Regions from separate parts of the Paenibacillus sp. PSB04 genome, predicted to be linked through region 3. Evidence: a T-box and tRNA genes for the amino acid it is inferred to sense, from the RefSeq annotation. Region 3 holds a T-box; the other regions hold tRNA genes.
What was found. A T-box is a leader RNA that pairs with one kind of tRNA and senses whether it is charged. The one in region 3 lies ahead of argS (arginine--tRNA ligase), so its partner is inferred to be a tRNA-Arg.

Region 1 (4,829 bases), 2.9 Mb from region 3:
GTCGAAGTCGATTACGGCGATGTCTCCGTTCTCGGCAGCGCCTTCGTCGATAACAGACAGTTCGGCATGACGTTCTTGCAGACGCTTCAGTTCAGCGTCAAGCTCTTCGTCCGAAACCTCAACCTTCTGTACCGGAACTTCCACGCCTTTGTAGTCGCCCAAAGTCACTTCAGGCTTAACCGTTACTTTCGCTTTGAATTTGAACACTTCGCCTTTCGCGAATTGGTCAATCTCCACTTCAGGACGGTCTACAGGGAAGATGTCGGTTTGGTCGACAGCTTCTGTGTATACTTCAGGAAGCAAAATGTCGATTGCGTCTTGATACAGAGCTTCGACGCCATAACGGGCTTCGAAGATCGGCCGAGGCACTTTACCTTTACGGAAACCAGGCACGTTAGCCTTTTTTGCTACTTTATTAAAAGCTTTGTCGAGGGCTGCAGCTACGCGGTCTGCTTCCACTTCAACTTCAAGAACGCCAAGGTTCTTCTCTATTTTTTCCCAGGTTGCTTTCATTTTATGCTTTCCCCTCCAAAAATAATTCACATGTACTTAAGTTATCAGCACGCACAGAATAACCATTATAGTATAAACAACATTGCCGTGTTTTTCAAGGGCAAGCCCTTGGCAACTCTTCAGGTAAACGTTTCCGATCGCCTACTCCTGCATGCCGGCCGACACGAACTGCCTGAAGCTTCGATAAGCCTGCTCAAAACGGAAGCGCATCGTGTCCGTGATCCCATACATCGCCCGGGACTCCTCCTCGTTGCGGCTGCCTGTCAGGCTCTCAGTGACGATCTGATGCAGGGCAGCCGCCCAGATGTCGATCGTCGTGTCGTCCTCGTCAAGAATCGACCGGTAATCCTCCGTTCCATAGATCGCCATAATAAACTGCGACCACAGCTCCTGGGCAAAATAATACAGCGTCGGCTCCTGCACTTCGGTCTGCGCAGCCACGCGCTCCGTTACCATTGCCACCTGCGGCGGAAACTCCTCCGGCGTTAAAGGCACCGTCTCCATATCGACGCTTACCTGCTCCTGTCCGCGCTTAAACTGTACCGTGCCCTGCATACCGCGCTTGCGCAGCGTTTGAAGCACCCTGAACTGCAGCAGCGGATGAAGGCGAGCCTGCATCAGCCACCCCACCAGCTTGTCGTCGATATCCGAGCCTTCCAGATAGGACAGCTGCTCGAGAGCGAGCATGGTCTGCTCCGATAAAGGCTCTTCCATGGCGGTGTGCAGCAGCTTGTCGGCGTAATGCTGGTCTTCGGCCAGCTTGGCCCGCACGTTCTGCCGTTTCATTTCTTCCTCGTCGGGCTCCTCCTCATGCTCATCAGAGTCCAAGCCTGCGCCCTGCCCGCCGCCGTGATTCATATATTGTGGAAAAGCGGCTTCCAGCCATTCCAGAAGCGCCTGCCATTCTTCATAATGCCTCTCATCCTGCCCTTGGCACTGCAGCAGGAAACGCAAAAGCTCCATCGCTTCCCCGTACCGTTCATTTTCCAGCATGACGGTCAGCTGAATCTGATAGAAGTCGAGCGTCTTTGGAAAAAGAATGACGTTGTCCTTCGCTGGGGAAATATGTTCTTTAATATGTATTCCCTCCTTTCCCCGTGCTTGTGCAAATAATTGTTGATTATAGCATACCTCTTTCAACTTGAAAAAAAACATGTGAATGGACGGGGAATCCATTCGTTCTATGAAAAACGTATAGAAACCATTAATAATATAAACGGGGATTGAAACAACTTTTTTCTCTTGCCCTGAGAACAGATGAGGAGGACTATGAGAAAGGAAAGAAAAACATGTTGATGTTATCGCAAATATATGTTATGATCTTTCTTGCTTGAATTTTTCATGTCCCAGTAGCTCAGCTGGATAGAGCAACGGCCTTCTAAGCCGTCGGTCGGGGGTTCGAATCCCTCCTGGGACGTAAAATGACACCACTCTAAGAGTGGTGTTTTTGCGTCCATAGGGATGAGAACCCCAATAGGGGGTTCGTCGGAGCATAAGCTTCGATAGCATCCGCTTCGCAGTCCGCCCGATAGGGCGGTATCCCGAGCTGGGACGTAAGAAAGCTCTCCTTATAGGAGAGCTTTTTTAGTTCCAGGAGGGAATTGAGAACCCCAATAGGGGTTCGTCGGAGCATAAGCTTCGATAGCATCCGCTTCGCAGTCCGCCCGTCAGGGCGGTATCCCGAACTGGGATGTTTGGAAGCTCTCCTTATTGGAGAGCTTTTTTAGTTCCAGAAGGGGTTATGAGAACCCTTCCAGGGGTTCGTCGGAGCATACGTACCGAGAATTTCCTCTTCCATAACCTTCGCCACCCATTCGCTCATCTAAACACAAAAAAGAGGACCCCAGGGTTACCCCAAGGTCCTCTCTATCCGATGCTTGTTACAGCTTAACGATTTTACCTGTGTCCTGCGATTCAAACGCGCCCAGGATGACGTTCAGGGAGCGCAGACCTTCTTCGCCGGAAATTTGCGGCGGCGTGTTGGTCAGGATCGATTCCACGAACGCGTCGATGACGCCGCTCGGTACTTGCTTTTCGTTCGTCGCCATGGCGCCGACCTTGTACGTTTCCACAGTGCCGTTGGTCAGCTCGACGATAACCTCGTCGCCTTCAACGGTTCCGATCTTCATGCAGCCGTTTTCGCACCAGAGCACCGTACCGTTGTCGCCGGAACGGTAGTGCGTCCAGCTCGCCATCAGCGTGCCCACAGCTCCGCTCTTCATGCGCACGATGCAGGTCGCATTGTCGTCCACGTCCGTACCTTCTTTATGTACGGTACCGATAAAGCCGGCGACTTCCACGATTTCATCGTTCAGCAAATAGCGGATGAAGTCGGATTTGTGTACGCCAAGGTCGCCCATAGCGCCCATGATCGCTTCATCCTTGCGGAAGAACCAGCTGTCGCGTCCGTCGACACTCCAGCTTTCCGGACCACCGTGGCCGAAAGACGTGCGGAACGTCAGCACTCTGCCGAGCTTGCCGGAATCCAGAATTTCTTTGGCCTTCACGTGCGGAGGCATGAGGCGCTGATTGTGGCCCACCATCAGGAAGACGCCGTTTTTGCGGGCCGCTTCGATCATCTGCTCCCCTTCTTCCTTCGTGGTTGCCATCGGCTTTTCCACCAGGACGTGCAGCCCAGCATTCGCTGCATCGATGCTCATCGAAGCGTGAAGGTAGTTCGGTGTACATACGCTGACTGCGTCAAGCTTCTCGTTCTTCAGCAGTTCCTTGTAGTCGGTGTATGCTTTGGCACCATATTGTGCCGCCACCTCTTCAGCGCGCTCCTTGAGCGGATCCGCAAAAGCAACCAGCTCCACATTCGGGTTCGCTGCGTATTCAGGAATATGTCTGCGCTGGGCGATGGCGCCGCAGCCGAAAACCGCTACTCTAATTTTACTCATGGATATAAATCTCCCTTTCTTCAGCTCTAATCTCAATCACATTAAAATTGGTTCAAGTAGTTCTGTTTCAGCCAGTTCATGCTGTTCTCCACGCTTTGCAGCGGAGGATTCTGGCACACGTCCTGCTCGACGATCAGCCACTGCGTACCAGCATCGGAAGCGGCCTGAATGACGCCCGGCAAATTCACGTCCCCTTGACCAAGCTCAAGCGTCTTCATGTTGCCATCGGCATCCCTGCTGAAGTCCTTCAGGTGAAGGAGCGGCAGTCGTCCGGCATATTTCGGGATATAGGTGAGCGGATCCTGTCCGGCAAACTGTACCCAGCATACGTCCATTTCCACTTGAACAGCTTCAGGAGAAGTGGAGGAATACATAGCGTCGAATACAAACTCGCCGTCAATCTTGTCCGCGAATTCAAAATCGTGGTTGTGATAACCGAAGGTCAATCCTTGTTTGCGCGCCTCAGTACCCACTTCCTCCAGGAAAGCAAACAGTTCCTTCCACTGCTCGATATTCTCCCGGTCTTCCGGTGCAACGTAAGGACACATCATCGTTGTCGCGCCGATCGTTTTCAGGTAATCGATCTCTTTCTGCAGGTCGGCCCGAAGCAGATGCAAGCCCACATGAGCGCCGATCGCTTGAAGACCAAGCTCTTGAAGAAGCGTTTTCATTTCTTCAGCAGGAATGTCACCGTATCCGGCAAACTCCACACCTTCGTACCCAAGCTCAGCCACTTTGCGAAGCGTTCCTCGGAAATCCTTAGCCGTTTCATCACGAAGCGTATACAATTGCAAGCCAATGTTCAATTTTTTCATAAAAAGGGCACCTCGTTTCCCAATAAAATGATTGCTCTATCTGCTACTATCATACATGCAAGTAAGCTAAAATGAACATAAACAATATGATTGCAACATGAACTATTTGCTTGTTTTTTTGAGAAAGGGGAGTACATGATGGAAGCCAGACTGCTGATTTGCGATTACTCCTACCATTTCCAGCAGTTCAGCAACAGCCACCGCGCGGGCTTGACGACCTATTTGTTCCGGCTGCAGACGGAAGGATCCTGCACCGTATTCTGCAACGGTACCGATTACCATGTCCAAGGCGGGGACCTGCTGCTGCTGAAACCGGGAGACGAATACGAGCTTATGGTGCATGAAGATGCCGGCGGGGGACGCGTCTCGAGCGGGGATTATTTTCTGTTTTGCGAAGGCGGCTGGATCGATGCCTGGTGGAGCCGGATGAGCCGGCCGGTTGTCAGCCGGATTGGCAGCGACGATCGCCTACTCGGTCTGTGGAGGCAGCTGCTGCTAGAAAAAAGGCGCGGCCTGGAGGGGGAGAACGTGGAGCTCACCGGTTACCTGCTGCGAAGCTTGTGCCTTTGCCTGGACCGGGCCATCACGGAGACGAAGCCGG
Region 2 (4,829 bases), 2.7 Mb from region 3:
TCGATGACATCCCAGCCGAAAATGTTATAGTATCCGGCACCCGAGCCTTTGCGCTGGCCCATTTGGTCGGCATAGGAGAACGCGTCCTCCATCAGCTTCAACACCGGCATGATGCCTTTGGCCGCTCCGGCCACGCCTTTGATCGGTTCGCCGCGCCCACGCAGCTTGGACAAATTGACGGCAACGCCGCCGCCGATTTTGGACAGCTGCATGCAGGTGCCGAGCACGTAGTTGATCGAATTGAGTGAATCGTCCATTTCCAGCAGGAAGCAGGAGACCAGCTCACCGCGGCGGCTTTTGCCGGCGTTGAGGAAGGTCGGGGTAGCTGGCTGCAGCCGCTGCTCGATCATCGCTTCGGCGATACGGAGCGCTTTACCGATATTCCCTTCGCCCAAGTACAACGCCACGATGGCGACGCGGTCCGGATACTGCTCCAGGTACTGCTTCTTGTCGTTGGTTCTCATCGCATAGTCCTTGTAGAACTTCGAGATCGCCATGTAGGACTGGAATTGGAAGTCGCTGCTCCCCGTCAGGTTGAACACGGACTCGACTTCGTCGTAGGTATAATGCTCAAACACGTTCTCGTAGTAGTCGTTGCTGATCAGGTAATCCAGCTTCTCGCGCAGGGAGCCGAACTTCATCGTATCGCGCTCCACTTCCTCCATAAAGGCGGCAACCGCCTCCCGGTCCTTTTCCAATTGAAAGTAACCGTCCGATCCGCGCTGCATAATTTCGTTGTTGAGTTCAATATGCTTCAATGCTCCGCACCCTCTCTTTGAAAATCTCCGTATCCCGCATCGTTCCCGAAAGCTCAAACTTGGTGATGACCGGCACATGGTACATCTCCGATATCGTATCCGCGCTTTTGGCGAAACGAGGCCCCCAGTTCCGGTTGCCGCTGGCCGACACGCCGCGAAGCATGCGGTTGTTCTTCGACAGGAAGTTGGACACTTTCTCGGGCACCTGCCCAAAACCCGTTGTATACGTTACGAGCACGTAAGGCTCATTCACCTGCTCCTGCTCTTCGATCGGAATGGCTCTCATGTTCAGCTTGTTGACAAAGCGTCTGACATTGCCGGTCTTGGAATCATAGACGATTAGCATGATCCTTCACTCCTGAATAATGTTCTCTGCCGTGGTCACGGGCGCAAAAAAAACGTCTATTGACGTCATTGTAGATAACCACACCACATATCGTGGTCGTTATTCTTGTGATCACAGAATGGTTCAGCTTCGCTGAACATGAAATCCCTTAATCCCAGAACTACACCGATAGACTGGGATAGAGGGAAAATATGTTATATATACTATGCCGATGGAAATCAATATGTAGATGATATTTGGCATGTAGTAAGAATAATACATCAATATATTGATGTGGTCAAGCCTATGAGAATCATGATCATGGGTGCGCTTGCAGCCTGCTTGATGCCTTGAAAAACAAAAAAACAGGGAGTCTCCCGGCGATCCGTAAGCGGATCGATTCGGAGAGATTCCCTGTTTTTCTTCGGTTCCAAAGCCGCGAATATTTACACGCCTTGGATTGGAGTGCTTTCCAGAACTTTATCGATCAGTCCGTATTCCTGCGCTTCAGCTGCGCTCATGAAGTAGTCACGGTCGGTGTCTTTCTCGATGCGCTCCAGCGGCTGTCCGGTACGTTCGGACAGGATGCGGTTCAAGGTGTCGCGCATTTTCAGAATGCGGCGGGCGCGGATTTCGATATCCGTAGCCTGGCCTTGCGCACCCCCGAGCGGCTGGTGGATCATGATCTCACTGTTCGGCAGGCCGAAGCGTTTGCCCTTGGCGCCGGCGTTCAGCAGGAACGCGCCCATGGAAGCGGCCAAGCCTACGCAGATTGTAGATACGTCCGGTTTGATGAACTGCATTGTATCGAAAATCGCCATACCGGCCGTAATGGATCCGCCGGGGCTGTTAATGTACAAATGGATGTCTTTCTCCGGATCTTCGGCTGCAAGGAACAGCAGCTGGGCGATGATAGAATTGGCGACCACGTCATTGACTTCGGTGCCCAGGAAAATGATGCGGTCTTTCAGCAAACGGGAATAGATGTCGTAAGCCCGTTCACCCCGGTTGCTTTGTTCGACGACCATAGGAATATAACTCACGTGGAAAACCTCCCTTAATTGGCTCAAAATAGGTCATTCTATACATACTGTTACCGTATTAACCACATGATAAACAATTTCAAACAAAAAGTCAAAGAAAGTCAAACTCAAGGTAAAAAAAATAGCCATCTGATTGGCTGTGGTACGTTTGGTTAAAAACATAACGTAGAACGGTTGCCGTTCTGCGTTCTCTTCTATTGAAGAAAAATGGCGCGCCCGCGAGGAATTGAACCTCGATCTCAGGCTTCGGAGGCCTACGTCATATCCATTGGACCACGGGCGCAAAATTCAATAGCAAGAGTTATTATATGATAGCTTGCCTCAAAATGCAAGGGTTAAGTTATTAAAATTTTTGAATCAGGAAAATGCTGTATAGGAGGAAAGGCTGATGTGAATTATAGTCAGTGGACTACTTGCAACCAGCGCCATTATTGAGTAGAATAGTGGTGGGACTTAAAACGTTGACCCGGGACATTTTGGGGCCAGGGGAGAGAGGGAAGCGAAGTTGCAGGAGTGGAAAGAAATGCGGGATATATTAGAGATACAAAAGCAGCTTCTGCCTGATCTCGTGGACGTTCTCAAGACCAGATATACCATTCTTCATCAGATCATGCTGTCGGAGCTGATCGGCCGGAGAACGCTCGCTGCATCCCTGCATATGACCGAGCGGGTGCTGCGGGCCGAGACGGATCTTCTCAAGTCCCAGGGCCTGATTGAGATCGAGAGCTCTGGGATGAGGGTCAGTGAGGCGGGAAGCAAGCTGCTCGAACAGATGGAGCCGATGGTGAAAGTGCTGTTCGGACTCAATGATCTTGGCGAGAAGATCCGCCAGACGTACGGCTTGCGCAAAGTCGTGGTCGTGCCCGGGGATTGCGAATCGTCGCCGCTCACGAAGCGTGACTTGGGACGCGCGGGTGCCAAAGCGCTGCTTGGCGTCATGAACCAAGGGGACACCGTAGCGGTGACTGGAGGCTCAACGCTCGCCGAAGTGGCGGAGCAGTTGACGCCGCAGGCGGCCGTACCGATGAAGAACAGCTGGTTCGTGCCAGCTAGGGGCGGACTTGGCGAAAGCGTGGAGTTTCAGGCGAATACGATCGCATCCACCATGGCCAAGCGCGTCGGCGCGCAGTACCGGCTGCTGCATGTGCCGGACCTCCTGAGCGATGAAGCGTATCAGTCGCTGGTGCAGGACCGCAACATCCAGGAGATCGTGCAGGCGATCAGGCACTGCCGCATCATCATGCACGGCATCGGGGACGCGATGGAGATGACCCGCCGCAGAAGGCTGGATCCCGCCGCCGTGGAGGAGATCCGGTCGGAAGGAGCCGTAGCCGAATCCTTTGGCTACTATTTCAATGAACAAGGCGTTGTCGTTCATAAAATGATGACTTTGGGGCTGCGGCTGGAGGACATTATGCGGACCGAGACCGTCATCGGCATTGCGGGCGGCCGAAGCAAGGCCAAAGCGATCCATGCGGTGCTCAAGTTCGGCCACGAGGACATTCTGGTGGTTGACGAAGCGGCCGCTATCGAGATCTGCCGGGAAATTGGCAGCGAGTAAACAACATTCCTTTTGATGTCATGACAGGTATTTACCTGTTTTGAATAAATAAAATACGAACTTTTGGGAGGACTATTCAATGAGTGTAAAAGTAGGCATTAACGGTTTTGGACGTATCGGACGACTCGCTTTCCGCCGTATTCAAAATGTGGAAGGCATCGAAGTTGTAGCCATCAACGACCTTACTGACGCTAAGATGTTGGCCCATCTGCTCAAATATGATACAACGCAAGGCACTTTCAACGGAGACATCGAAGTTCACGACGGCTTCTTCAAAGTGAACGGCAAAGAAGTTAAGGTTCTGGCGAACCGTAACCCTGAAGAACTTCCTTGGGGCGATCTTGGCGTAGACATCGTTCTCGAGTGCACAGGCTTCTTCACAACGAAAGAAGCTGCTGAGAAACACCTGAAAGGCGGCGCTAAGAAAGTTGTAATCTCCGCTCCGGCTACAGGCGACATGAAGACGATCGTATACAACGTTAACCATGAGACACTGGACGGAACTGAGACAGTTATCTCCGGCGCATCTTGCACAACGAACTGTCTGGCTCCTATGGCCAAAACGCTGAACGACAAGTTCGGTATCGTTCAAGGCTTGATGACAACGATCCACGCTTACACTGGCGACCAAAACACCCTGGACGCTCCGCATCCAAAAGGTGACTTCCGTCGTGCGCGTGCAGCTGCAGAAAACATCATTCCTAACTCCACTGGCGCTGCAAAAGCGATTGGTCTGGTTCTTCCAGAACTGCAAGGCAAACTGGACGGTGCCGCTCAACGCGTACCTGTACCAACAGGTTCCCTGACTGAGCTCGTTACAGTTCTGAACACCAAAGTAACGGCTGACGAAGTAAACGCAGCAATGAAAGAAGCTTCCGATCCAGAAACTTACGGCTACACTGAAGACGAAATCGTATCTTCCGACATCAAAGGCATCACGTTCGGTTCGCTCTTCGACGCTACTCAAACGAAAGTGTTGACTGTTGGCGACCAACAGCTGGTTAAAACCGTTGCTTGGTACGACAACGAAATGTCTTACACTTCCCAATTGGTTCGCACATTGGCATACTTCGCTAAGATCGCTAAGTAATATCGGCCATCCCATAGCGAAAACATCCCGAGCGGAAACAGGCATCCTATGT
Region 3 (4,829 bases):
GTTCCTCCTTCACGATCTTTCCGTTCTCAAGCAGTACGATACGATCGGCCATTTCGTTGATCAGCTCCGGCTCATGGACGGACATGACCATCGCGGTCCCCATCCCCTTGATGTCCATCAGCAGGCGGACCACCTCTTTCTGCGTGGGGGTGTCGATCCCGGACAAAGGCTCATCCAGCAGCAGAAGCCTTGGTTTCCCCATCACCGCCTGAACCAGATTGATCTTCTGCAGCATGCCTTTCGAAAAATGGCTCATTCGAACATCCCTGTACGAATCCATCCCCAGTCTCTTGAGCCATTCGGATATTTCCGACTGGACGGTCCGCTTGTCCATCCCTCGCGTAATGCCCATGCTCATCAAAAACTCGCCCGGCGTAAACGGCAGCGCCGGAAACTTCTCGGCGACAAGTCCAATCGTGGGGCTTCGGACGTCCTCCACTCGCCGTCTTCCCTCGGTAGGACGGGATAATCCGGCCAGCAAGCGCAGCAGCGTGCTTTTGCCCGAGCCGTTTTTCCCGACCAGCGCCGTGCACTCCCCTTTGGCGATCTCGAGCGTCATATGCTCAATCACTGCCCGGCGGTCGTAGCGTTTGCTGACATCCTCCAGCCGGAGGATGATCTCCGCCGGCGTGTTCCGCCGGCCGGTTCCTTGCTGATGTACAGCCAACCAACTCTCCTCCCTGTTCAACAGATAGCGTCACATCCGCTGAGGCGTTTTTAATCCGAGCAGATGCATCGTTCTCGCTAATGAAGCGCCCGTCAACTCCGTCAGCTTCAGTCTCGCTTCCCTCAGGCTGCTGTCCTCGGTGACAATCCGTTCCTTGTTGTAAAAATGGTTGAACGCTTGAGCTACATCCAGCGCATACCGCGCCATCACCGACGGCTCGTTGTTCTGGATTCCGCGCTCCAGCTGATCCGGGAAGCGGGTCAGCAGCTTCAGCAGTTCCCATCCGGAATCTCCGAGCTGGCCATTAGCCGCTTGAGCAGGCAAGGCCGTTCCACTCTCCGGTTCCCCGGCCGCGCGTCCTTTGGACAGCACGCTTTGGGTACGCGCATACGTGTACTGAAGATACGGCCCTGTCTCCCCGTCGAAATTCAGCGCTTCCTCCAGGGAAAAATCCACTTCGTTCAGGCGGTTGTTTTTCAAGTCCCCGAAAATAATCGCCCCGATGCCGACCGCCTCCGCGACCTCCTCCTTATGTTCGAGGCTGCTGTTTTTCTCTTCGATGATTTGCAATGCCCGGGCAACCGCCTCATCCAGTACCTCCTCAAGATAGACGATCTTGCCGCGGCGGGTGGACATTTTCTTTCCTTCAAAGCGCATCAGGCCAAACGGCACATGCTCGCATTGATCCACCCAGTCTGCTCCCATGCGGCGCAGCACGGCAAATACCTGCTGGAAGTGCAGCCTCTGCTCGCCGCCCACGACATACAGCAGCTTGTCGCCTTTCAAGACATCGTGCCGGTAAAGGGCGGTTGCCAGGTCACGCGTCGGGTAGATGGTCGTTCCGTCCGTTTTGATGATCAGGCAAGGCGGCATCCCCTCTTCATCCAGGCGCACGACCAGCGCGCCCTCGCTCTCTTCGAGCAGATGCTGGTCGCGCAGCTGATCCACGACGGCATCCATCTTATCGTTGTAAAAGCTTTCCCCGAGCGTATAGTCGAAGCTGACGCCCAAGCGGTCGTACATCCGCTGAAACTCCTTCAAGCTGACGTCCACGAAATATTTCCAGAGCCGGTAAGCTTCCTCATCCCCGGATTCCAGCTTCCGGAACCAGTCCCTGGCCTCCGGCTCCAGCGTCTCATCATGGGGTGCTTCCTCATGAAACTGAACGTAGAGCTTCAGCGATTCCTTGATCGGATTGGCAGCAATAGCTTCATCGTTCCCCCAGCGTTTGTATGCGGCGATTTGCTTGCCGAACTGCGTGCCCCAGTCTCCCAGATGGTTGATGCTGGCCACGTCGTACCCCGCCAATTTGTACATGTTGTACAGGGCGGCACCGATCATGGTGGAGCGCAGATGCCCGATGCCCATCGGCTTCGCGATGTTCGGCGAGGACATGTCGATGAGCACTTTTTCTCCTTTTCCCAGGTTCGGTCTCTGATCCGACGCCGTTAACTCGTCCATGATTTGCTGCTCGTAGCGCTTCCGGTCCAGCCTGAAGTTGACATAAGGGCCGGCGGCCTCCGCCTGTATTCCGTCTCGCCCGTCAAATTGGGAAGCCAGCTCTTTGGCGATGTCCGCAGGCGATTTTTTAAACGTTTTGGCCAGCGTAAAGCATGGGAAAGCGACATCCCCCATCTGCGGCTGCGGCGGGATTTCCAGCAGATCCACCATTTGCTGCTTCGTCCACGGCACGTGCGGCTCGAGCGCCGACGCGATCCATTCCTGTAACATAACAATCATCCTTTCCATATCGTAACGCCTATCAAAAATTAAAAAGCCCCCGTCTCTAATATAGAGACGAGAGCTGAATTCCCGCGGTACCACTCTAAGTAAACGGTCCATGCGCCAGCACGGCATCCGTTTCCCTTGAAGCCTGTAACGGCGGCTAACCGGACCTCTCTACTCCGCACCCATCATGCGGTTATCGTTCAAAAGGCCATCTCCCGGGTGCGCTTCATGAAGGCGCGGCATACCGGCTTCCACCATCCCCGGCTCGCTTGATGCCCTGACGCTTCACTACTCTCCCGTTCCATGACGTTCAATTTTCAATAGTATACACGGGGGACAGCAAAGAATGCAACACCCCAATTTTCTGCCGCAGGATTGCCTGTTCATGGTTACCTCTTATGCATCCTGTGCCCGTTGGCAGGAATCACCGGGTCGGCATACGGCCAAATCGTTCATTTCCAGCAGCTCGATAAACTTGGCCAGCCTTGGCAGCAGCGGCTCCGCCTGCTCGCCGAACCGGGCATGGAGCTTGCCTGCGATATCCGCCACCGAGTGGGAACCGTCGCAGCAGGCGGCCACTTCACTGCCCAGCGCATCCAGCCGGATTTGGACGACCGCCGGCTGCTTCAGCCATTTGACCGACTGGCGGGCCAGCCATCCCTCCCGCGGCACGGACAACGTCACGATCCCTTCGTTCTTTTCTGCCGTCACCTTCGAATGCAGCACCGGAACCAAATCCAGCAAGTTGATCGGTATTTCCGCGGCGTCCTTCCGCTGTTTCCGGTAGCCCAGCATGTTGCTACACCTCCCGCTTCGTCACGACGGACTCTTTCTTTTGCCGGAGAGAGATCCAGGCCAGCATCACAACGACAAGCAGGAAAATGACCAGCGGAAGCACATTGCTGGAGACCAGAACGTCTCCCGGAATCGGAACGCCGAGCCAGATCAGGATCGCAATGATCACCCCGATCAGCGATTCTCCGGCGATCAGGCCCGAAGCCAGCAGCGTCCCCGTTTCCACCCTAGCTTTGAGCAATCCGGCGTCCTTCCGTGATCGCCATTCCACAAACCAGCGAACGATACCGCCGACCATGATCGGGGTGCTAACATGAATCGGCAGGTAGATGCCGACCGCTACGGTCAGCGAGTTGAGACCCAAGAACTCGAACACAACCGCCGAAGCCGCACCGATAAAAATCAGCTCCCACGGCAAATTGTTCGACATGATCCCTTCCACAATCAGCCGCATCAATACGGCCTTCGGCGCAGGAAGCTGCTCGGATCCGAGTCCGTAGCTTTCGTTCAGTACCGACAGAATGAAGCCGATCACCAGACCGGATACGAGTACGCCGATCATCATCGCCACCTGCTGCTTCCAAGGCGTCCCGCCCACCAGGTAACCTGTTTTCAAATCCTGGGAAATGTCCCCAGCCACAGCCAACGCGACGCAGACGATCGCTCCAACCGTCAGTGCGGCGATCATCCCGCCCATACCTGATAACCCGGTCATTTTAAAAATAAACGTTACGATGAGCAGCGTCGCAATCGTCATGCCGGACACCGGTGAGGAGGAGCTGCCTACCAGGCCGACAATCCGGGAAGCGACCGTTACGAACAAAAAGCCGAAAATGGCGATGGCTATCGCGCCAATGATCCCCACGTCGGTCAGCGGGGCAAACGCGATGATAATGACAAGAAGTGCAATCATGATCGTCACCCAAAAGCCGGGAATGTCAAACTGGGTGCGGTCCAGCGTCACCTTCTGCTCGTTTCGTTTGCTCAAGCCGGACAAAGTCGCCGCCAGCGAACTGAACAGCATGGGCAGGGTTTTGACCAGCGTAATCAATCCCCCTGCCGCCACAGCGCCCGCGCCAATGTAGCGGATGTAGCCTTCCCAGATGCCCCAGGCGTCCAGCTGCGGAATCGGTGCTTCGGCCGGTGACAGCACAGCCTGTGCGCCTCCGCCGAAAAATCCGATCATCGGAATCATCACGAGCCAGGCCATGATCCCACCGGCAAGCATCTGCCCCGAAATCGCCGGACCGATAATGTAGCCAACGCCAAGCAGCGCAGGGTATGTATCCATGCCGATGACCGCGTTTTTAAACCGGTAAATGCCGGTTTCGATCTCGGTCTTGAACCACTTGAAGCCATCACCCAGCGCTTTCACCAGCCCGCCGGCGATAAATCCGTACAGCACCATTTTTGCGCTCTTGCCGCCGGTTTCTCCCGATATGAGCACCTCGGCACAGGCGGTGCCTTCCGGGTAAGGAAGCGTCTGATGCTCGTTGACGATCAGCAGCCGCCGCAGCGGGATCATCATCGCGACGCCCAAAAATCCCCCGACGAGCACGATGAAGCTGACGGTTCCGATGCCCGGGACTTGATTCCACATATACAGGGCAGGCAGGGTAAAGATCGCCCCGGCTGCCAC
Region 4 (4,829 bases), 2.9 Mb from region 3:
GATCCGGGTTGATTTCGTCGACCGGCCCACCCATCGCAAAATACATAAGGAACCCGTACCGCATTTGGCAAGCATCGCCATCTTTCTCGGCTTCATGGTTCCCTACATCGTTCTCACCGGACACTGGGACAAGGAAATGGCTGGCATTGTGGCCGGCTCGCTGCTCATCCTCGGCATCGGCATGATCGATGACTGGTACAAGACGAAAGGCAAGGATTTTGCCGCTCTGCCCAAAACGCTCGTGCAGGTAGGCGCTGCGGTGATCGTCTATTATTCAGGGATCTCATTCGAAGGGATCACCGTTCCGTTCGCCGGCCATATGGTCGTGTTTCCGGAGTGGCTGCAGTTTATTCTGACGATTCTGTGGATCTTCGGCGTCACGACGGTCATTAATTTTATGGACGGGCTGGACGGGCTGTCCGGAGGCGTGGCCGCCATTTCGGCCTTGACGCTGTTTATCGTTGCTATCGCCAAAGGCCAGTCCCATTCCGCGATCATGGCGGTGCTGTTGGTCGGGGTGACGCTCGGTTATTTGAGATACAACAAGCCGCCCGCCAAAATTTACATGGGGGATGCAGGCGCGACGTTTATCGGGTTCATGCTCGGTATCATCGCCCTGGACGGAGCCTTTAAACAGGTGACCGTCATTTCCATTCTCGTTCCTGTGCTGGCGCTTGGCGTGCCGATCTTCGATAACATTTACGTTGTAATCAAACGGTATCGGGACGGCAAGCCGGTGTACAAGGCCGACCGAAGCCAGCTCCATTATCGGCTGCTGTCCTGGGGGCTGAGCCCGAAGCAGGCGGTCGTGTTCATCTATTTGCTCAGTGCCTGCCTGTCATTGTCCTCGATCATCCTGATGTTGATCAGTTAGCGTGGACCTTCCGGCTAGGCGTGGTTAACAAGGAAGTAAGCAGGAATCGTTCGATGGGAGCGATTGAAACTCAATGACAAAGGGGCTGCCCACCGTCGTGCATGACACGACAGCATGGGACAGCCCCTTTTATTATGGCTAACCGGCATACCCTATTTAGATCGAATTAGGCTTGAGAAGCGGATTGAAGGGCACGAATGGACAAATCCAGCTCCACCATGCCGCCCGGAAGGTCGCGCGATCCGGCAATTACCCAATTTACGGCCAGTGCTTTTTGCAATGCAGCCAGCTGCTCCAAGCTGAGCCGCAGCCCGTGAATCACGCCCTCGCCAACCTCAAAGTCCTTTTCCTCATCCAGGCCAAAACGCTGCACCAGCCAGTTTTTCAGCCCGTTCCGCGTGTTAAACGTCATACGGTAGCCTTCCGTTGCCGCCTGGGCCAGCGGCTCCCCGTGTTCCTCCGAGTAGCCGAACAGGTTGACATAACGCTCGCCCTCGAGCCCTGCCTGGATAAACGGCTCAGCGTCCTTTTGATGGACAGCTTCAGCGATGGCGGCCGCAGACAGTCCGGCCCGCTTCGCCTGCTCGATCAGAATTGCGGTCCACTGTGATACTTTAATATCCTGATTCATCCGGTCTCTCTCCCTTCTCGCTCCACTTGCTTATATCTAAAGAAAAAGCCCTCGAGTGAGGGCTTTCCTTGTACGTCCCAGGAGGGATTCGAACCCCCGACCGACGGCTTAGAAGGCCGTTGCTCTATCCAGCTGAGCTACTGGGACTTGTTATGTAATAAAAAAAGCGAATGCGTTATTTATTATACCGCATTTAGCCAATTTTTCAAGAGGAAAATGACAAAGCCGATTGGCGGGAAATACTATGGGTAATAACTTAACAAAATAAGTTGTAAAGGAGCATTTCCATGCGACAGTTGTTATCTTCACTTTCCTACTTCAGCATATTTTTCGCCCCATTTATCCTGCCGGTGATCGTATGGATCGCCGTCCGGGACGAATACGTCGCCAGGCATGCCAAGCGAGCGCTGCTCTCGCATCTGCTGCCATTCATTGCGGCCGTACCGCTGCTGTTTTTTACTTTGGCAGCCCACCATGCCGGCTCGATCTTGGGATATATCCTGCTGTTCTGCGTTATTTACTTCGGCACGTTCGTCTACAACATCGTGAAAGGCATTCAGGTGCTTCGCGAATATGCGTGAAGCGTGAACAGCAAAGAACAGCTGAACAAACCTCCAGGGATATCCCCGGAGGTTTGTTCATGGTTCAAGGAGGTTACTGGTTGCCAAAACGTCTTGGGTTATGGGGCACAGCCAAATTTCTCGAATTTCTGCTCGTCACTCCACCCGCAAAAGCGTTTTGTCGGGCGTACTTGCTTCTCTTGCCTTTTTTGTTCGTGAAGTCCGCCATTTAGCTCACCTCCCCTAAACCATAGTATGGGGCGGGAGTCTGCCGGCTATGTTTCTTAAATTATGGCTGCGTTTACTTTGCGAACCTGCTCCGTAGATCCTCCTCTACGTTCCCAAAAGAGATCAGATCGCGCAGGAACAGATCCCGCTCCTCGTCGGCCGTCAGAAAAAAGCTGCCTTCAAACGCCTGCATCGTCACATCGGTATACGCCTGATGCATACTGTTGTCGTACCAGTCTAGCTCTGTGTCGGCATCGTTGCGGATCAGCCTGATCAGGTCGTAGCAGTCCGGCGTCTGCTCGGCCACATAAGCCAAAAGCGCGGGATCGTCAACCGCCCCTGGCAGCACGCCGATTTCGGCGCAGCGTATCCCGTCCAGTTCCGTCATCCGCCGCACCTTGGCATCCTTAATATAATACATGCTTTCCTCCTCTCCCGGTCAGCTTGAATTCAGAAATCAAGTATAACCCAGCATTTTGTTCTCCGTCAGATGCTGGCGCGTTTCTGCCGTGCCGTATTCGTATATTTTCCGGTACAGCTTGTTCAGGCTCTCCGTGTACTGCGAATTGACATCATCCTCCGGCGTATCCGGCCATGGAAACGTATAGGCCAGGAAGGAGTCTTCGGCATGCTCCTGCATATCCTCCATCATCTGCTGCACTTCCCTGGCCTGCCCCACCGTGCAGTACATCACCAGCTCATAAGGAGCGGCGCCTTGTTCGGCAAGAACGCTTCTGCCGTGTACCGATACATAAAAATGCTGCTTATCCATGTCTCATTACTCTCCTTTGTGAAGATCATAGAAATTTATAAGTTTTCAGCGGAGCTGAACCATTCCATGATCGCAAGAAAAACATCCGCTAAATGCGGCCTGCCTGCTGTAGAAGTACGTCGACAGACACGTTTTTCTTACACTGCCTTTCCTATAGTTTTCGTTAAAGGACAGACATTTTATGCCCCGATTCGGCATATAACTGTATCACTTTGGCAAACAGAAAGGACAGCGAGTGGACAAACGACAAAGAGAGGATGACCCATCATGTGCGGAATAACCGGTTTTATACAATGGAGCGGCGACTTAACCCAGGATTCGCAGATCCTTGTCAAAATGACTGAAACGATGTCGGATCGCGGACCGGACGCTTCGGGAACATGGATCTCCAATCCATGCGCCTTCGGCCACCGCCGTCTGAGCATCATTGACCCCGAAAACGGCGCACAGCCCATGATCGTTCATGATGATGATGATGTGTATGCGATTTGTTATAACGGGGAGCTATATAACGCGGCCGAGCTGCGGAGCGAATTGGTCAAAAGAGGACATCACTTCCGGACCCATTGCGATACGGAAGTTCTTTTGGTTTCATACATCGAGTGGGGGCCGGCCTGCGTGGACCGGTTCAACGGCATTTTTGCCTTTGCCATCTGGGACAGCGTCCGGGAGCAGGTGTTTATGGCGCGGGACCGCCTGGGCGTTAAGCCCCTGTTCTACGCCTACATCGACGGCACTTTAATATTCGGCTCTGAGCCCAAAGCGCTGCTGCAGCATCCCAAAATGGAGCCCGTGGTCGGCCCGGAAGGGCTCGCCGAAGTGTTCATTATCGGCCCGGCGCGGACGCCGGGACAGGGCGTCTATAAAGACATGAAGGAGCTGCGGGCAGGGCACGCGATGATCTTCAGCCGCGACGGGCTGCGCAGTTACGCCTATTGGCGTCTGGACAGCCACATCCACGAAGACAGCGTGGAGGAAACAGCGGCCAAGCTGCGCGAGCTGCTGCAGGATACGCTGGAGCGGCAGCTGGTTTCGGACGTTCCGGTCTGCACGCTGCTGTCCGGAGGGCTGGATTCCAGCGCCCTGACGGCCCTTGCCGTTCAGTATTATAACCGGACCAACCAAGGGCAGGTCCACACCTATTCAGTCGATTACGTCGGCAATGAGAAGCATTTCAAATCGCATGCCTTCCAGCCGGGAGCCGACGCTCCGTTTATCCAGCGGATGGTGGAGGAACTCGGGACACAGCACCATTACATCGAATTTGATACCCCCGAGCTCGTGGAATCGCTGAACGCCTCCACCCTGACCCGGGACCTGCCCGGCATGGCGGACGTAGACGGCTCGCTCTACTTATTTTGCCGTGAGATCAAAAAAGGGGCTACGGTAGCCGTCTCCGGCGAAGCGGCCGACGAAATTTTCGGCGGCTATCCCTGGTTTCACCGCGAGGAAATGCTGAATTCCGGCACGTTCCCTTGGTCGGTCGCACCCGACATGAGGGCCAGCCTCCTGTCTCCCGAAATCCGCGAATGGATCCGTCCGCTGGATTACCTGGGGGACCGTTACGCCGATGCGGTACGGGAGGTTCCCAAGCTGCGCGGCGAGACCGGCCAGCAGGCCAAAATGCGGGTCATGTCCTACCTGAACATCACCCGTTTCATGCCGACGCTGCTGGACCGCAAGGACCGCATGAGCATGGGCGTCGGCCTCGAAGTACGTGTGCCTTATTGTGATCACCGGCTGGTCCAGTACGTGTGGAATATC

Region 1: it has a tRNA-Arg gene. The T-box ahead of argS (arginine--tRNA ligase) is inferred to sense a tRNA for this amino acid. The anticodon was not compared.
Region 2: it has a tRNA-Arg gene. The T-box ahead of argS (arginine--tRNA ligase) is inferred to sense a tRNA for this amino acid. The anticodon was not compared.
Region 4: it has a tRNA-Arg gene. The T-box ahead of argS (arginine--tRNA ligase) is inferred to sense a tRNA for this amino acid. The anticodon was not compared.

What each region holds. Positions count from the first base shown of each region.
Region 1 is NZ_CP081301.1:3,301,969-3,306,797, reverse strand. It holds gene tig (trigger factor) at 1-513, opposite strand, end outside; gene K2F33_RS15215 (hypothetical protein) at 655-1,596, opposite strand; tRNA gene K2F33_RS15210 (tRNA-Arg) at 1,857-1,930, shown strand; gene K2F33_RS15205 (Gfo/Idh/MocA family protein) at 2,394-3,413, opposite strand; gene K2F33_RS15200 (sugar phosphate isomerase/epimerase family protein) at 3,455-4,228, opposite strand; gene K2F33_RS15195 (helix-turn-helix domain-containing protein) at 4,367-4,829, shown strand, end outside.
Region 2 is NZ_CP081301.1:1,527,755-1,532,583, forward strand. It holds gene nrdE (class 1b ribonucleoside-diphosphate reductase subunit alpha) at 1-758, opposite strand, end outside; gene nrdI (class Ib ribonucleoside-diphosphate reductase assembly flavoprotein NrdI) at 745-1,104, opposite strand; gene clpP (ATP-dependent Clp endopeptidase proteolytic subunit ClpP) at 1,530-2,126, opposite strand; tRNA gene K2F33_RS07445 (tRNA-Arg) at 2,335-2,409, opposite strand; gene K2F33_RS07450 (sugar-binding transcriptional regulator) at 2,650-3,687, shown strand; gene gap (type I glyceraldehyde-3-phosphate dehydrogenase) at 3,767-4,777, shown strand.
Region 3 is NZ_CP081301.1:6,190,787-6,195,615, forward strand. It holds gene K2F33_RS28445 (ABC transporter ATP-binding protein) at 1-667, opposite strand, end outside; gene argS (arginine--tRNA ligase) at 698-2,398, opposite strand; T-box leader at 2,458-2,708, opposite strand; gene K2F33_RS28455 (PqqD family protein) at 2,792-3,190, opposite strand; gene K2F33_RS28460 (OPT family oligopeptide transporter) at 3,195-4,829, opposite strand, start outside.
Region 4 is NZ_CP081301.1:3,267,975-3,272,803, reverse strand. It holds gene K2F33_RS15075 (MraY family glycosyltransferase) at 1-874, shown strand, start outside; gene K2F33_RS15070 (hypothetical protein) at 1,041-1,505, opposite strand; tRNA gene K2F33_RS15065 (tRNA-Arg) at 1,579-1,652, opposite strand; gene K2F33_RS15060 (magnetosome magnetite crystal formation protein family) at 1,793-2,086, shown strand; gene K2F33_RS15055 (hypothetical protein) at 2,367-2,714, opposite strand; gene K2F33_RS15050 (hypothetical protein) at 2,751-3,065, opposite strand; gene asnB (asparagine synthase (glutamine-hydrolyzing)) at 3,333-4,829, shown strand, end outside.